DNA from 2 places in the Vallitalea sediminicola genome. Region 1 is predicted to be linked to the other one. Evidence: riboswitches for the same ligand, from Rfam matches in the RefSeq annotation. Region 1 holds a riboswitch; the other holds the start of a gene.
The links. A riboswitch is a leader RNA that binds a small molecule or an ion and turns the genes downstream of it on or off. The one in region 1 is predicted to bind glycine.

Region 1 (9,545 bases):
TATTCTTTATAGTATTCACTCATATAAAACCAGTTGATGAATTCTTTTGCTTCAGCAATATGCTTACTTGTTTTTGGAGTACCCATGAAGCCTTCAGCAGTTGTAATAACATTCAATGGTTCGTCTTTTGATTCACGTACTGGAAGAACGAATATACCAAGATCTTCATCTTTGTTACCACCCATAGTGTCATATTCTTGAGCAAACCATTGTCCAGCTGCTAACATTGCACCTTCACCTGCTAGGAACATAGCTTTTTGTTGATCCCAACCATATCCAAGTGGATCGTTTCCACATACTTTTGCATCATAGAGTACTTTAATCTTAGAATATGCTTCATAGAAAGGTTCGCCCTTGCTGAATGGTTCATCTTTTGAAGCCATATCACTCCAGTATTTTCCATCATCAGCTTGTAACAATGGCATGAATTCATTGAATGGGTATGTAGTCCAAGAATCCTTTCCACCAAGTAATAGTGGTATGTATTCATCTTTTTCCTTGATTGTATTGGCAATATTAATGAATTCATCCCAAGTTCTAGGAATGTCTAGATTATATTTTTCAAAGATATCTTTTCTATAATAAACAAATTCATTAAATGCTCCTTGTGGAATTCCTATAACGTTACCATCTAGCGCATAATCAAGAGCTACATTATTATTCTTAGTAGCTTCAAGCTCATTTAATGGTTCCATTATTTCTTTGTATGTTAGTAGATTACTCGCTCTTACCAAGAATACATCTGGTAATTGATTAGCTGAATTTCTTATTTTCATTGTATTATCATATTCTGTTGGCTGTATCTGTTCTACTTTGATAGTTACATTAGGATGATCTTTTTTATAAGCCTCACTAATGCTGTTTATCCCTGTAAGATATTCATAACCAACTTCATTCCATAGTACAAAAGTAAGAGTTACAGGTTTCTTATTAGTTTCCTCGTTGTTTTCTTTTTGAACATCTTTGGAAACTTCTTTGCCCCCATTGTTATCTTCTTTCTTTTGGCATCCTACCCCAATGATACTTATCAATAAAGTTAAACATAATAAAACACTTAGCCTTTTGAATGATTTCATTTTCATTCCCTCCTTGAGTTTATATAAGTAATTACCTTATATGTAATTTCATATATATCTTACAATATTATTTGGTAATTTTTAATGATTTATAGTAGGCTATTCATGATATCTTTTATGCAATTATTTACTAATTATTTTATCTGCCAATAATATTTTATGGATTTCATGATATTTATTGTTTTTATTGATATTTTTTTGTGCTTTATTTCAATATTTATAACTTTTTATACTGTTTTGGACTCATACCCACAATTTTTTTGAAGGTTCTGCTGAAGTGTTCAACATTAGCATATCCTACAGAATAGCAAATCTCATATATCTTCATATCTGTATCCGATAATAATAACTTCGCTTTTTCTATTCTTTTTTTCGTTAGATACTCTGTAAATGTAAGATTTAGGTCTTTAGCAAATATCTTACTGAAATATGCTTCACTGAGGTGAACATGCTCACATACATTCTTGAATGTGATCCTCTCCATATAATGCTTTTCAATGAATTGTTTTGCTTTTTTACTAGATGAACTTATTCCTAGGTATCTATCCTCTTGTAGATAATTGAATATATCCTCTACTAAACTTTTTATCCATGCATTCACTTCATCAACAGTTTCATATATCTTTATATGCTCATAAAAATCAACCTTTTCATTAGGAAGACTGTAATCAGTATCTATATCATTTATGTACTGTGAAATGAGGAAAAACAATTCCATATATGGTATGAGGATATCATTTATTTTTTTTATCTTGAACGTACTGATAATCTCAAATATCCTATCTAGTTCTTGAAAAGCAACCTGCTTATTTAGGTTGTCCAATGCTTTCAATAATTCTTTTTCTTCACCTATAATGCTATGTCTATTACTTTCTTCTACATATATAGCATCTTTTGGAAATATATTTTTTCCTTTTCCCAATATAAATCTCAACTGTACATTTTTTTTTGCTTGTGTATAAGAAAATGGTATATAGTCATATCCGCTTTTTATATCACTAATCCCAATGCTAGTCTTAATATTTACTCCATTAAAAAGTACATGCCTGACACCTTCCAAAATTTCATTGATTTCATTGTTTATCTTAGACAGGCTATATGACTTGCTTGATAGAATGATAATATATTCCTTTGAAGACATTGGAAGTACTTCTCCGAATTCCAATTTATTCAATACTTGATCTATTGCTCTTACAACACTTCTCTCAAAATCCTTAATACTATTTTTATATCTATTTTCAATCTGTTGAAAATCATCTATTAGAATACACAATACCGCCAAGTTATTATTAACCAGTCTAATTGAATACTCAGATATATCTTGATCAATATCATAATTTTCTCTGTCAAATAATAAACCCTTTATAAATTTATTTTTGTCTTTCTTAATCTGATTTTGATTTTTCTTAACTTTCTTATGCTTATTTATAACAGTAAGCACTAATTCTAGTACTTGCTCAGGTTCCATTTCTCTCTTAAGTATATAATCAGTTACCCCATATTGAAAAGCTTGACGAACTAAGTGAAAATCATCGTATGCACTGAGTACGATAACTGCAGGATTGATTGACATTTTTTTTAATTCTTCCAGTAATTTCAATCCATCCATAACAGGCATATTAATATCTGTTATAATAACATCTATATCCATATTATCTTTTATGATATCCAATGCTTTTTTCCCATTAGCTGCTTCCAAACTCATATCAATGTTGTACTTTTCCCATTCTATCAATGTTTTTAACGCAAATCTGAAAATAGGTTCGTCCTCTACAAGTAATATTTTATACATCACTTTTTCCTCCTTCATTTATTATAGGAAGTATTAATGTAACTTTTGTATATTTCATATACTCACTATCAATTGTAATACCATATCCTTCTCCATGATTCAATTTTATCCTCCGCATTACATTGTTTACACCTATATGGTTAAAACTTTTTCTGTCTTCACTTTTTTGACTATTGATTATGTCATATATTCTTTCTTTTTCAATACCTATCCCATTATCTTCTATTTCAAAAATCAATAATTCTTTCTTTATGTAACCTCTAACTTTTATGATACCTTTTCTGTCTATTTTACTAATTCCATGATGGATAGCATTCTCTATAAGAGGTTGTAATGTAAGCTTTATCATATATAACGATTCTATTTCCTCACTGATGTCATATTCAACTGTGAATAGTTCATCAAATCTGACTTTCATTATGTATAGATAATTATCAAGATATTCTATTTCTGTTTTTACCTTAATCAATGAATTATTATGTTTAAATATAGCAGACAGGAGTTTCATAAAAGCATCTGTCATATTTTTGATTCCATCTACTTTTGCTATCATTGCCATAAGTCTTATTGATGATAATGTATTATATATGAAATGAGGTTGAATCTGAGCCTGCAAGGCTTTCATTTCTTCCTTTCTTTTCTCCTTTTCTTGTATGTCCCTTTCAATAATCAATTGATTTATCTCGGATACCATATTATTGAAAGATTCACCCATCTCAACTATTTCTGAACTACCTTCTACAACAATCTTCTCATCAAAATTCCCCTTTTGCACACTTTTCATCTTACTGATTAATTGTTTGATTGGAGTAACTATGTCTTTGATAAAGAAAACAGCAAAAATAATGAATAAAATAATTATGACTATGTAGATTAAAACAAAATACATCATTACCTGATTCATCTCACTGGTTAACATATTGTAATCAATTATATTCACTAGTAACCATTTATCGTTATTAGTTGAATAAGTATAAATCATACTCTTTTTATAATTGATCCATATATTATTATAACTGCTCTTAACACAATCTTTATTGAATACACCGCACTCCTTAATATCTTCCTTTGAGATTTTATTATCTGATGATACGATAATATCATTATCTTTATTTATTAGTAATCCTGTTCCCATCCTATGATTTTGATATTTGGTATATATGGAATCTATACTCTTGGGCATAAAAACAAAACAAACTACTTCAACTTGATTCTGTTCACCTAAGATATCTGGACTCATAGTAAAAAGTAATTGTTTTTGACTAAGTCCAGTACTAATTAGTTCTTTTGTTTCTTCTGGCATTATGATTCTACCTTTATTCTTAATGGTTTCACCATACCACGCTTCTTTTCTCAAAGTTTTCTCATCTTCTATTAAAGGACTTTTGAAGTAATAATGTTCACCATCTTTATAAAAGAAAATAACTGAATATATGTCATCAGAACAATTCAACAATGAATTTATTTTAGAATTGACTTGATTGGATAAGTCTAAACGCTGATAACCTTCAGCTTCAGATTGTTTCATCTTAGACACTAGATCGATAATCTCAGAATCGTTTCCTATCATCGCACCTTTTAAAGAAATATTATTTAACTCATCCTGTATTCTTATAGACATCTGTTCCATTGTTTGCAGAACCATCTCGGAATAGTGATTTACAAAGATATTTTTATAAGCCATATTCAGTAGAAAACTAATTAATAATACAGGTATAATAATCAATAAAATAAAATTCAAAAAATACTTGGTAGTAATGCTTTGCCTTTTAACTACTTTTTTCCCCATAATTGTCCCCCTGTTGTTTTATCATGGTAGTATATGGTCATTATTATTAATTATAACAAAAACCATCCATTTTTTTAACATTTGGATGGTTTTTTTTATGAAAATATTTATAAAAAAAGAATGATACCAATATTGATACCATTCTTTAATTATTTATTCTATTGTCCAAGTAACCCATTATAAAGTAGATTGACTAATTCGCCAGTTCCACCTTTATTAGTGCCAGTGGCTGGAACATGGTCACCAGTTAATTCCCAGAATATAATACCTCCATAGTTATTATTAATTACGTAATCTATTTTTTCTTGTAAGGAGACAGCATCCTCGTAGGTATACATTTCCCCTTTGTTTTCACTATATAGATATGGAACTTTTGAAATTGGGTCACGATATTTTTGGAAAGAGTTGTCTTGTTCTTTGTTTATCATATCATAGTATGGATTATTACCAGCATATCTTCCACCATCCCATATACCATGTGCCCCATAAGTACCTGTATGATTAGTACCAGAACAAGTTGCATACAATCCTGGCAAAGTGCTTATTGGTCCATTGTTCTGTACTTTTGCCCATCCTCTTGAATAGAATGGTGAACCTAGAACTAGTTTATCAGCTGGTATACCAAAGGTTTTTAGATACTCCATTGCTTCATGTACTGTGTATTTCTTAGCTAATTCAACATTAGCTTCAACTTGAACAGGGTCAGTATATAATGTTTGGAAATATGATCTGTAAGCATTTTCTGCATTTGTATTAAAATACATTGGTGATTGATGACCTGTTATGCCTTCCCAAGCACCATGCATATCATAGGTCATAACATTGATAAAGTCTACATATTGTGCATATAGATTAGGCTCCGTCTGGTCTATTTTATCTTTACCGCAACCTACAGCAGTAGTTACATAATAATATTTTCCATCAGTAGTACCTGCTTGATCAAGAGTAGTTCTAAGTTGTTGTAGTAATAAAGTAAAAGTCTGTTTCTCATCTGGAGTCGCATAAGGTGTACCTAAATCATTAGGATTATCAACTGTATCTCCTGCACGATAGAATGTAGGATATTCCCAATCAATATCAACACCGTCAAAGTTCCATTCTCTTAGAAAGGCAACTACACTAAGAGCGAACTTCTCTCTTGAAGCCTGCGTAGCCGCAACATTATGAAATTCTGCTGACCTTGACCATCCTCCTACTGAAATAAGAATATTAGTATTAGGATATTGCTGCTTCAATTTCTTGAACTGACCTAAACATCCTTTGTAAGGAGAATTCCAAGGTTCTCCTAATGACATTTCTTTAGCTGCCCATTGATCAAAACATGCTATTTCCCCATTTTTGATATCTGCAAAAGCATAATTAATATGAGTAACTTTATCCCATGGAATATCAGATGGTTTATATTGATTATGTCCTCCATAAACTCCCCATTCAGGATAATAAGCAACTATCCTTTTACCAGTTGGTGGAGGTGTTGGATCTGGGTCTGGGTCTGGGTCTGGATTAGGATCCGGGTCTGGATTAGGGTCTGGATCAGGTGTTGTAGTTACCAGCCATAGTGATTGAACATTAGGTGGCTCCCATCCTACTAATGATGTATGATTCTGCCTACATTCATAAACTGTACTATTATAAGTTACTAAGTCCCCAACACTATAACTTACTCCAGCCTGCCATTCATTGATCTGTTGTGCCTGCGTACTAGTACTTGTGATTGTTGTAAAAAGTAATAGAACCGCAATAATTAGAGTCATAAGATTGTGAAATTTCTTCATGATAATTCTTCCTCCTATTTTTTTATTTCTTTTGTCACTAATGGGTATTAATCTAGCCAATTCTAGTTAAACCTATTGCCATATGAATATATTTAATAGATTAAATATTCATGTAATAATCTATCTAACCAAAAAAATAAAGAAGGAATATTTTTTTTTTTTTTTTATTATTAATGTAGAAGGAATTTGAAGATAAGTTTATAAATAATTGTTATTTTATTAGATAATATCATACGTTAACTTTAGATACTAGAAGATAATCTTGTTCTTTATTGCACAATATTGTCCTTTATCAAACAATCTAAAAAGCTTATGGATTATTAACATCATAAGCTTTTATTATAATTATTACTCTATATTTAATTTTATCTATCTATATTTCTCTTCCTTAAGAGTTTTAAAATATTGTTTAGTCTCAAATGATATGACTCCACTTAGACCAATAATTCCAATAAGGTTAGGTATAGCCATTAATCCGTTTACAATATCAGCTATAACCCATATCAAGTCTAATTTTAGGAAAGCCCCTACTCCAACTAATCCTATAAATATTAATTTGTATGGTACAATGCCTTTAACTCCAAATAGATATTCTGTACATCTTTCTCCATAATAATTCCATCCAAGAATTGTTGTAAATGCAAAGAATATAAGTCCTATAGTTACAATGAATTCTCCACCAGCTATAGGTAATCCTTGTTTAAATGCCAAGTTAGTCATTTCGGCTCCAGCAAATTCTGACTTAAAAGCACCTGTCATAACTAATGCTATACCTGTCATGGTACATATTATGATAGTATCAAAAAAAGTACCCGTCATAGATATTAACCCTTGTTTAACACATGAATTAGTCTTAGCCGCAGCAGCCGCTATTGGAGCAGAACCAAGTCCTGATTCGTTGGAAAATACACCTCTTGAAATTCCATTCTGAATAGCCTTCATTACTGTTGTCCCTAAGAATCCACCAGCAGCAGCCATAGGTGTAAACGCACTATTTATAATCAATGAAACGGCACTTGGTACAGATTTTATATTATATATAATTATTGTAAGAGAAGCAATTATGTATAAAACAGCCATTATAGGAACTATAAATTCACATACACCTGAGATACTTTTTATTCCACCTAATGTAACGAAAGTCACTAACAATGTCAATACAACTGCCGTCACTACAATTGGAACATTAAAAGTGATTTTCACAGCAGTTGTAATAGAATTGATCTGTGTAAATGTCCCTATGCCGAAGAATGCAACCCCAATACCAAATATCGCAAAAAGCTTAGCAAGAAATTTATTACCTAAACCTTTTTCTATATAATACATAGGTCCACCTGACATCTGACCATTTTTATCAATCACTCTATATTTTACTGCCAATAAGGATTCAGCATATTTAGTTGCCATTCCAAAAAATGCAGCAATCCACATCCAGAAAAGTGCTCCTGGACCTCCTGCTTTCATAGCTGTTGCAACTCCAACAATATTACCTGTACCTATAGTCGCTGCTAAAGCAGTGCATAATGCTGCAAAACTCGATACATCTCCCTCAGCTTTATTATCTTGATCCTTGCCAAATAGATATTTAAGTGCTAAAGGTAGTTTAAAAACCTGTATTAGTCCAAGTCTAATGGTAAGATATAATCCTGTTCCAACCAACAATATAAGTAATGGGGGCCCCCATACCACGCTGTCGATTCTTTTAAATATTTCAATCATTGTATCCATTAGAAATCCTCCGTCTTTAATAATTTATGTCTTAGTATAGGAAAATATAGTATCTCCTTGCAATAAAAAAAGCCAATGGTATGATTCCATGGCTTGAAAATAAGAAAAGCCAAATCATATGATTTGACCTCTGGTTACAAAAATATATTCTATCGTGAATATATCCTCTGTCCTTTTACCTGAGAGTTTCACTAATTATTAATTAGTTTTCCCCTTCGGTGCTCATTAAAGAGTCTCTCCAGAGGTTCGTCCAATAGCGGTTGATAATCTTCCGCAATCTTCATCCGAACATATTTACTTTTACATACATATTATAACAGCATTTCTTATTTTGTAAATATAAAATTTTTAACAACTACTAAATATTAATTAAGCTATGGTTTTTATGTATGTCATCAATAATTGAACACCGATAGCTAATACAAGAGAACATACAGCTGTAATAGGTCTTACAGTACGTTCAGAAATATTTAATATCTTACCTCTTTTCTCTGCTTTAGCAATTAACATTATGATGAAGGCATTAACCAAGTTATTGATTATTAAGAATTTCAATAAATATTCTTGTGGACCTTTACTAATCATTCTAGATGGAATACCAATATTAAATAGAATAATAGCATCTATAAAATATATAATTCTCCAAGAAAAACCTGCAAATAGTGCACTAGTTAGTCCAATCTCCTTGTTTTTCTTAACACTCCATGTTACTAATGCCATTACACTTAAGCCTTCTAAAATAATAGCAAATGCTGGATTAATAACTTTCACTGGATGTGAAATAGGCATTAATAAATTGACTAGTTTAATAATACCAGCTATCAAACTTGAATAGAATATCACTGAAATATTATTACTTTGCTTATAAGCTTTACGTAAAATACAATAACCTATAGGAAACATAATACAGCCACTAATACCAATAGTACTCAAATTCAATAGATAACCAAGTGTTGCTTCTGCGATACCCCAAATTCCTCCAAAAAATAAAGCGTAAATTAATGTACTTTTTAATCTGCCTTTCATTTTTTAACACCCTCCAATAAATTCATAATATTAAATTAATATACTAGTATTAATTATATATTCTATATTTATTATATCACTTAATTTGCTATTGTTCAATTAATTCAACATATTTTGCAATCAACTATTTATTGTTCTATTTTTAGTAAAATGCAAATAAATATTAGTTGTTTTGTAAAAGCACTTAAATATTAATTGTTATTATATAAAAAAACTAATAATTTTAATGTGACATTTTTCTTATTATATGTTAGTATATTTTTTGCTTTGTAATATTATTGATATTCCTGAAATATAGATAAAAGGAATCTATAATAATATGATCTGTTATTGAATAATACCTTCTACTTTATAGACTT
Region 2 (9,545 bases), on a different contig from region 1:
ATATTGATGCACTTAAAAATAATATAGTAAATTATCTTGAACAATGCGTTGAAAATGGATATGATTATGATTTCATCCCTACATGTGTATCGGGTGTATTTAGTGATAATGCTCCACCAAACACAGATATTATTAGAACTATAAAAGACTTTAACGAGGTTTATGGTGATGAGATTAAATTAGAGATGGTAACTGTTCAAGAATTTTATGATAAAATTAAAGATGAGGTAAAAGATGCGCCAGTATACACAGGGGATTTAACTGATTGGTGGGCTAATGGAGTAGGAAGTACTCCTTATGCAGTGAAGCATTATAAGGAAGCACAAAGAATGTACAATTTATGTGATAGATTAGATGAAGATGGAAAGATAAGTAACGACAAATTAGTAAAAGAAGCAGAAGATAATATGTTGCTATTTGCTGAACATACTTGGGGTCATTCTTCTACAATTACGAATCCTTATGATACTATGGTGCAAAATCTAGATATTAGAAATATAAGCTATGCATCAAAAGCACATGAGGCATCAGCTAAAAATCTTAATCGAATTACTCATAAAAAAGGTGATAAGCTTCGTTATTATGATTTGAGTGGTAAAATAAAAGCAATAAATCCATCTAATAGAAGTTGTGAAAATGTTGTAGAATTCTATATTGAAGTGTGGAAATACGAAGGAGTAAAAGTTATTTCTGAATCAACAGGAGAGGAAATTAAAGCTCAGACTTCTTCACATCCAAGAGGTGTTTTAATTAGCTTTGTGGATACTTTTGAAGCAAATGAAGAAAAAATCTATAGCTATGAAGAAGTACATCAAAAAGAGATCGTTAATACAAGAGTAGCTTATGTAGGAGCAGAGAGAGTAAAAGATATTGTTAATGATTATGATACAACAAGTTATAAAATTCCTTATGGAATAGAAAATGATTACTTCAAAATATCTTATGAAATAGGTAAAGGAGTTACTTCTTTTTATAATAAGGTGGACCAAGTAGAGATGTTAAAAGAAGGAGATAGTGCATTCTTTACTCCTATATATGAAAGGACACCAGTCAAAACGGATGTCTATGAAGAAAGAAGACTTTTAGGTAGAAATGTACGAGGACTTCATGCAGAAAAACATATAGGAGAATTAACTGATATTAAGATTATTGATAATGGTGAGATTTTTACAATCATTGAACTTATTTATGAATTGGAAGGTACTTATTTTAGCTCAGTGGTCATCAAATTATATAATACATTACCAAAATTAGAGTTTAAATACAAAATAGCTAAAACATTATCTACAGATATTGAAAGTATATATCTACCATTGACACTTGATAATCTTGACGCAACAAAGTATATTGATAAAAGTGATGCTGTTATGAGACCAGGTATAGACCAGATTCCAGGTACTTGTATGGAGTATTATCTTGTGGATAATGGTTTGATATATGAATCAGACAAGAACACTATTTTAATCCAAACAAAAGATACACCGCTTATATATATGGGAGAATTGAAACATCATCAAATAGTTCTATGTGATAATAAGGAAAAGAATAACAAGAGAGATGTGTACTCATGGATTATGAATAATACATGGGAGACAAATTTCAAGATGGATTTATCAGGTATAACAGAATACTGCTATTCTCTTGACCTTATTGAAACAACTAATGCACAAGAAAGCTTTGATAGAATGAAAGATGAAAGTTTTGGTATAATCACTTTTATGATTAATGATTAGATATCAATAATTTATTTTTATCAATATTTATTAACATATTTTACAAAAACACTTGAAATATTTGTGATAATACATTAATATGAAATTATAAATGATGAGTGGTAACTTATAATACTCATTAACATATATATTAGTGTATAATATCATTTAAGAATAATTGAATAATGAATCCTATGTGAAAATTGCGAGAGATACCATTGAGGAGCCGAAGAAGCAACTTAGAAATATGCCATATTTCTATGGAATCTTTCAGGCAAAAGGATCGTAATTGGATGGGTATTCTGGAAAGCTTTTTGAAAGCACCGAAGGAGCAATATCTTATATGATAGAATCTCTCAGGTAAAAATACAGGATAAGACGGCATTTATATTAAAATGCTCTCTTATCCTTTTTTATTATTTAATTATACTATCTGATGGACTGTTAGCTATATACACTAATATATTTAGTTCTATTCAATTTATGAAATCAAGAAAAATATATTGAACTTATTAATATGGGTGCATGGATGTTAAAGTTCAATATATAAATAAGGGAGGTTTACATATGGAACAAAGTAAGAGAACAGCTTTATACGATACTCATAAAAAATATAATGGAAATATAGTGGATTTTGCAGGGTTTGAACTTCCATTATATTATGAGAGTATTCTTGAAGAGCATAATGCTGTGAGAAAAAATGCAGGAATGTTTGATGTAAGTCATATGGGTGAAGTTACAGTCAAGGGAGAAGAAGCAGAAAAATACATACAGAATCTAGTTACCAATGATATATCAGTTATTACCGATAATGGAGTTATGTATGCGCTTATGTGTTATGAAAACGGTGGTGTTGTTGATGACTTGTTGGTCTATAAATATACTGACACAGATTATCTTCTTGTAATTAATGCAAGCAATATAGAAAAAGATTTCAATTGGATGGTAGAGCAGAAAGGTTCATTTAATGTTGAGGTTAAAAACATAAGTGATGATATAGCAGAAGTTGCACTGCAAGGACCAAAAGCGCAAGAAATACTTCAAAAATTGACAGATACTGATTTATCATCAATTACATTTTTTAGATTCAATGAGAATGTAATAGTCAATAATAATAAATGTATTGTATCTAGAACAGGATATACTGGAGAAGATGGTTTTGAAATATATACTTCTCTAGAAAATATAGTAAATATATGGGAAGAAATAATGGAAGCTGGGAAAGATGATGGATTAAAACCTGCTGGATTAGGTTGCAGAGATACTCTTAGATTTGAGGTTGCGTTACCTCTGTATGGAAATGAAATCGATAAAGATATTACTCCTCTAGAAGCTTCATTAGGATATTTTGTTAAATTAGATACAGATTTCATAGGGAAAGATGTACTAGTGAAACAAAAAGAACAGGGACTATCAAGAAAGCTCGTTGGAATAGAATTACTTGGAAAAGGCATAGCTAGACATGGTTATGATATTTTATCTCCAGAAGGTGAAAAGATAGGGGTTGTCACTACTGGTTATCAATCACCATCAGTAGGAAAAACTGTAGCTCTTGGTTTAATTGATATGGATTATACAAAAATGGGTACAGATGTTAATGTTAGGATTAGGAAAAAACAAGTACCAGCTAAAGTAGTAAGTAAAAAATTCTATAAGAAAAATTATTCTAAATAAGTTGAATATAAATTAGCAAGATCCAAAAATTAACCTTTATAGGTTATATCAAATAAGATGAAAAATAATAAATTTAGGAGGAATTAATAATGAAGATTATGGAAGATTATTATTACACAAAAAATCATGAATGGGTTAAAGTGGATGGAGATACTGCAATAGTAGGTGTATCTGATTATGCACAACATGCTATGGGGCAAATAGTTTATGTGGAATTACCTGAAATAGATGATGAATTCGCTAAGGAAGATGCGTTTAGTGTTGTTGAATCTGTAAAAGCGGCTTCGGATATCTATATGCCTGTTGGGGGAACAGTAGTTGAGATTAATGAAGACTTGGAAGATGAGCCTGAATCAATTAATGCTGATCCATATTCTAACTTTATCTGTAAAATTGAATTAGCGGATAAAACAGAAATAGATAATCTAATGAATGCAGAAGAATACAATGATTTTTGCAAAGAATAAAAACTAATATGATAGGAGGTATATAATTTATGTTTCCATATTTGCCACATACAGAAGAAGATATAGAGAGTATGTTAGAGGTTATTGGGGTAGAAAGTATAGATGATTTATTTAATGATATACCTGAAAAGATAAGATTAAAGGAATTATTAAGTATCGGGAAACCAATGAGTGAATTAGAAGTTAGCAGTTATATAAAGAAGATTGCTAATAGTAATAAAGGGGTAGATGATCTAGTATGTTTTTTAGGAGCAGGAGCTTATGACCACTATATTCCATCTATCATTAAACATATAACATCTCGCTCAGAATTCTATACATCTTACACTCCATATCAACCTGAAATCAGTCAAGGCACATTGCAGGCTATTTTTGAATATCAAAGTATGATATGCGAATTAACAGGTATGGATGTTGCCAATGCTTCATTATATGACGGTTCTACAGCTACAGCTGAGGGAGCACTTATGGCTTGTGCCAGCACAAGGAGAAATAAAATTGCTGTTTCTAAGACTGTGAGTCCAGGCACAAGAAAAGTTCTAGAGACTTATACAAAATTTAAAGGAATAGAGCTTATAGAAATAGAAGAAAATGATGGAGTTACTGATATAGATGATTTAAGAAATAAAATGAATAAAGAGGTTGCAGGCGTCATTGTTCAAAATCCTAACTTTTTTGGAATTATAGAAGATGTAAGCGAAGTTGAAAAAATTACTCATGATTCCAAAGGGCTATTAATGATTAATGCTGAGCCAATTTCACTAGCTATTTTAAAAAGTCCAGGTGAATCTGGTGCTGATATAGTTATTGGCGAAGGACAAAGTCTAGGGAATCCACTTAATTTCGGTGGTCCATACTTAGGATTTATTGCTTGCACAAAAAAATTAATGAGAAAACTTCCAGGTAGAATAGTAGGTCAAGCAGAAGATGTCGATGGAAAGAGAGGATTTGTATTAACTCTACAAGCTAGAGAGCAACATATAAGACGTGATAAAGCAACTTCAAATATTACATCCAATCAAGGTCTGAACGCTCTGACTGCGGCTATATATCTTAGTACTCTTGGTAAAGAAGGATTAAAAGAAGTAGCTAATAATTGTCTGCAAAAAGCTCATTATGCAGCTGAACTCATTAATAAATCCAGTAAATATGAGCTTAAGTTCAATAAACCATTTTTTATGGAGTTTGTAGTTAAGAGTAGTATAGAACCTGAAATAGTTAATAAAGAACTTTTACATAATAATATCCTTGGTGGCTACGAATTAGGTAAAGATTATGATAATCATGAAGATGATATACTCCTATGTGTAACTGAAAAAAGAACAAAAAATCAGATAGATGATTTAGTAAACATAATGGAGGCGATATAAATGAAAGAATACGATAAACTGATTTTTGAAGTTTCAAAAGATGGCAGAAAAAGTTATAGCCTTCCAGAGTGTGATGTACCTACTACTAGCATAGAGGAACTTATTCCAGCAAATTTTCTTAGAAAAGAAGATGCCCAGTTACCACAAGTAAGTGAAGTAGATGTAATACGTCATTTTACGTTATTATCTAATAAGAATTTTGGTGTGGACACTGGATTTTATCCTCTTGGTTCTTGTACTATGAAATATAATCCGAAGATTAATGAAGATATGGCTTCTCTTGATGGTTTTACAGAAGTTCATCCCCTACAGCCAGAAAGTACAGTTCAGGGGTCATTAGAGCTAATGTATAATCTACAAGAAAGTCTACAAGAAATAACAGGTATGTCAAGAGTATCATTACAACCTGCTGCAGGTGCACAGGGCGAATTAACAGGTCTTATGATAGTTAAGGCATATCATAATTATAAGGGGAATTATAACAAGAAAAAAATTATTATTCCTGATTCTGCACATGGTACTAATCCAGCAAGTACCAATATGGCAGGTTTTACTCCTGTTGAGATTAAATCAAATGATAAGGGAATTGTAGATATCAAAGCACTAAAAGAAGTATTGGATGCAGATGTTGCAGGGCTTATGCTTACTAATCCTAATACTTTGGGTCTGTTTGAAAAGGATATCATAGAGATATCAGAGTTAGTTCATGAAGTTGGCGGACTATTATATTATGATGGTGCTAATATGAACGCAAATATGGGAATCACACGTCCTGGAGATATGGGGTTTGATATTGTACATCTGAATTTACATAAAACATTTTCTGCGCCTCATGGTGGAGGAGGTCCAGGTAGTGGACCCGTTGGTGTTGTAGAAGAATTGGTTCCATTCCTACCTATGCCAATGGTTGAAAAAGAAGGAGACAGTTTTACCCTTAAAAATGATACAGAAACATCCATAGGAGCAGTTAAAAACTTCTATGGTAATTTTGGTGTGTTAGTAAAAGCTTACACATATATTCTTACCATGGGTGCAGAAGGTTTGCGAGAAGCAAGTAGATTGGCAGTTCTTAATGCCAATTATATGAAGGAACGATTAAAGGATGATTATATCTTGCCAGTTGATGAAGTATGCAAACATGAATTTGTCTTAGGAGGTCTGGGAGATAATGAAGGGCATGTCACAACTCTAGATGTTGCTAAGAGACTTATGGATTATGGATATCATCCACCTACAATATATTTTCCACTTATAATAGATAGTGCTTTGATGATAGAGCCAACAGAAACTGAAAGTAAGGAAACTATTGATGGTTTTATTGAAGCTCTGATTAAAATAAAAAAAGAATCCGTTAATAATCCAGAAGAATTGAAAAAAGCTCCATTGAAAACTCATGTTAGAAGGCTAGATGAAGTTACAGCAGCTAGAAAACCAATATTGCGTTATACAAAGTAATATAAATAAGTGGGAGGTGGATGAATGAAAGATATTATTGTAATTGGTGGTGGACCTGGTGGTTATGTCGCAGCCATAAGAGCTGCTCAGCTTGGTGCAGATGTTTGTATAATAGAGCAGGATAGATTTGGTGGAACTTGTCTTAATAGAGGGTGCATACCTACAAAAGCTCTATATAGAAATGCTGAGATAATAAATACATTAGGTAAAAGTGAAGAGTTTGGTATAGACTTAGAAGGCTATAATATTAATTATAAGAACGTACTTAAAAGAAAAAACGATATAGTAGAAAAATTAGTCAGCGGCGTTGAAAAGTTATTGAAGGATAACTGTATTCAAGTTATTAATGGAATAGGTGTAATAAAAGATCAGCAGACTGTTGAAATCATTACAACAAATGGCGATAAAGAGATTGTCAAAGGGAAAAATATAATAATAGCTACTGGTTCAATGCCTGTTAAACCTCCTATTGAAGGAATTGATGAAGAAAATGTTTATACGACCAAAGAAATGTTGGAGTGTGAAAAAATACCAGAAAAATTAGTGATTATCGGTGGTGGTGTTGTTGGCATGGAATTTGCCAGTATCTTCAACGCTTTTGGGTCACAAGTTTCTGTTATAGAATTTTTACCAAATATTTTAAGTGGTGTAGATATAGGTATTTCAAAACGTTTTAAATCTATGGCAAAAAGAAAAAAAATTGATATTATGACTAATTCAAAAGTCACTAAGATTATTAGTGAGGACAATAAACTGCAAGTATGTTACGAAAGTAAAAACAAAGAAAAGATAGTAGAGGCAGATAAGGTATTGGTTGCTGTGGGTAGAAGACCTAATCTGGGAAATATAGGATTAAGGGAAACAGCTATTGATTATGACAGTAAAGGTATCAAAGTTGATGATAATTATCAGACGTCTGTAAAAGGGATATATGCCATAGGCGATGTGAATGGTAAAATCATGCTTGCACATGCAGCTTCCCATCAAGGAATTGAAGTAGTCAATCATATAATGGGAGTAGGTACAGATGAAAGTTCAGAAGTAGTACCAAGCTGTATATTTGTATTTCCAGAGATTGCTTGTGTAGGTATTACAGAACAACAAGCGAAAGAAGAAAATATTAATGTTAAAATTGGTAAATTCATGTTTTCAGCTAATGGGAAAGCTATGGCTCTAGGAGAAGATGAAGGATTTGTTAAGATTATCGCCAGTGAAGAAGATGATATTATATTAGGTATGCACATATTAGGACCTCATGGATCTGATTTAATACATGAAGGTGCTTTAGCCATACAAAATAAACTAAAAACTAAGGATATCATCAAAACAATCCATGCTCATCCAACTCTAGGAGAAGCAATACACGAAGCTGCTCTAGATACTGAAAATAGGGGAATACACATAATGCCCAAGAATAATGTTAGGCAATAATTAGATAAAGCTTTATTAAATAAAAGAAAATACATCTATTGATTAATAATAATTAATAGATGTATTTTTTGACTTATATTATAATTAGTTTACATATACAACGCATGTTACTTAGTTATTTTTTTATCAATATATATATAAATTAGTAAAACGAAAAAATGGTAAAAAATATTAAAGGTGAACATTTGAATTACAAAAAATATTACTGAATTAAATCAAAAATATATAAAAATAGTTTGTCATAGTATATACTGACAGTATAAGACATTTTACATAATAAAAATTTAGGCATAAATACAGAAATACAAGAATTGTTTTGTTGAAAATACTAATTAAACTTAAAAATTACTAATAGAGTTTGTATTACATGAATATATTATATTTTAGTATAGGATGCATAAAAGAGTTGTTGCCAATTATATTATTAGAAAAGAGGGCTATATGGATTCGATTGATATTAGTATTTTAAGACTATTGCAACAAAATGCAAGATCTACTGTTTCGGAGATAAGCTCGCAGATTAATTTATCTATATCAGCCGTAAGTGATAGACTAAAAAAACTTGAATCAGGTGGTATCATAGATCAATATACAACGATAATCAATCCTACTTATCTGAATAAAAGATTAACGGCTATCATGTTTATCGCAATTGACAGACCTAAGTATACTGATGATTTCATTAACTACGTTATGGAAACAGATGAAATACTTGATTGTTTATATATAGCAGGGGAATATGATTATTCATTAAAGATTATTACTAAGGATACATATGCTCTAGAACAACTGTTGAATAAAATAAAAGCTATCCAAGGTGTTAAAAAGACTAAGACGAATGTAGTACTATCTACAGTTAAGAATACACACTCAATTATTCCATCTATGGAGACATCTAAAGGGAAATTATCTTGAGTATTCTGTTGGTAATATATAGTAATTAGCTAATACCGATTACAGCTAATACTATATAGTATATATAAATTATTTTAAGGAGGAGGAAATTTATGATTATAGGTGTATTAAAGGAAATTAAAAACAATGAAAACAGAGTAGGATTAACTCCAGCAGGTGTAAGTGATCTAGTAAAAAATGGTCATACTGTATATGTAGAAAAAAAGGCAGGTCTAGGTAGTGGTATTAACGACGAAGAATATGTTGAAGCAGGCGGGATTATAAAAGAAAAAAATACTGATATCTTTGATACAGCAGATATTATAGTAAAAGTGAAAGAGCCTTTAGAATGTGAATATGATCTATTTAGAGAAGGTCAAACACTTTATACATATCTTCATCTTGCTCCTAATGAGCCTCTTACTAAAGCTTTACTTAGAAAAAAAGTTACTGGTATAGCTTATGAAACGGTTGAAGAAAAAGATGGTTCTCTACCATTACTTGTTCCTATGAGTGAAGTTGCAGGGAGAATGTCAACTCAA

Region 2: linked by a shared signal. The riboswitch ahead of gcvT (glycine cleavage system aminomethyltransferase GcvT) and the one ahead of ACX6CF_RS18480 (alanine/glycine:cation symporter family protein) in region 1 are both predicted to bind glycine.

Annotation. Positions count from the first base shown of each region.
Region 1 is NZ_BTPT01000046.1:1,008-10,552, reverse strand. Features, by position in the region: gene ACX6CF_RS18500 (ABC transporter substrate-binding protein) at 1-1,076, opposite strand, end outside; gene ACX6CF_RS18495 (response regulator transcription factor) at 1,294-2,868, opposite strand; gene ACX6CF_RS18490 (cache domain-containing sensor histidine kinase) at 2,861-4,657, opposite strand; gene ACX6CF_RS18485 (glycosyl hydrolase family 18 protein) at 4,816-6,432, opposite strand; gene ACX6CF_RS18480 (alanine/glycine:cation symporter family protein) at 6,802-8,160, opposite strand; glycine riboswitch at 8,318-8,412, opposite strand; gene ACX6CF_RS18475 (hypothetical protein) at 8,530-9,186, opposite strand; gene ACX6CF_RS18470 (GNAT family N-acetyltransferase) at 9,514-9,545, opposite strand, start outside.
Region 2 is NZ_BTPT01000059.1:71,876-81,420, forward strand. Features, by position in the region: gene ACX6CF_RS20930 (glycoside hydrolase family 38 N-terminal domain-containing protein) at 1-1,733, shown strand, start outside; glycine riboswitch at 1,909-2,008, shown strand; glycine riboswitch at 2,011-2,088, shown strand; gene gcvT (glycine cleavage system aminomethyltransferase GcvT) at 2,280-3,386, shown strand; gene gcvH (glycine cleavage system protein GcvH) at 3,476-3,853, shown strand; gene gcvPA (aminomethyl-transferring glycine dehydrogenase subunit GcvPA) at 3,883-5,223, shown strand; gene gcvPB (aminomethyl-transferring glycine dehydrogenase subunit GcvPB) at 5,224-6,678, shown strand; gene lpdA (dihydrolipoyl dehydrogenase) at 6,703-8,109, shown strand; gene ACX6CF_RS20960 (Lrp/AsnC family transcriptional regulator) at 8,551-9,024, shown strand; gene ald (alanine dehydrogenase) at 9,117-9,545, shown strand, end outside.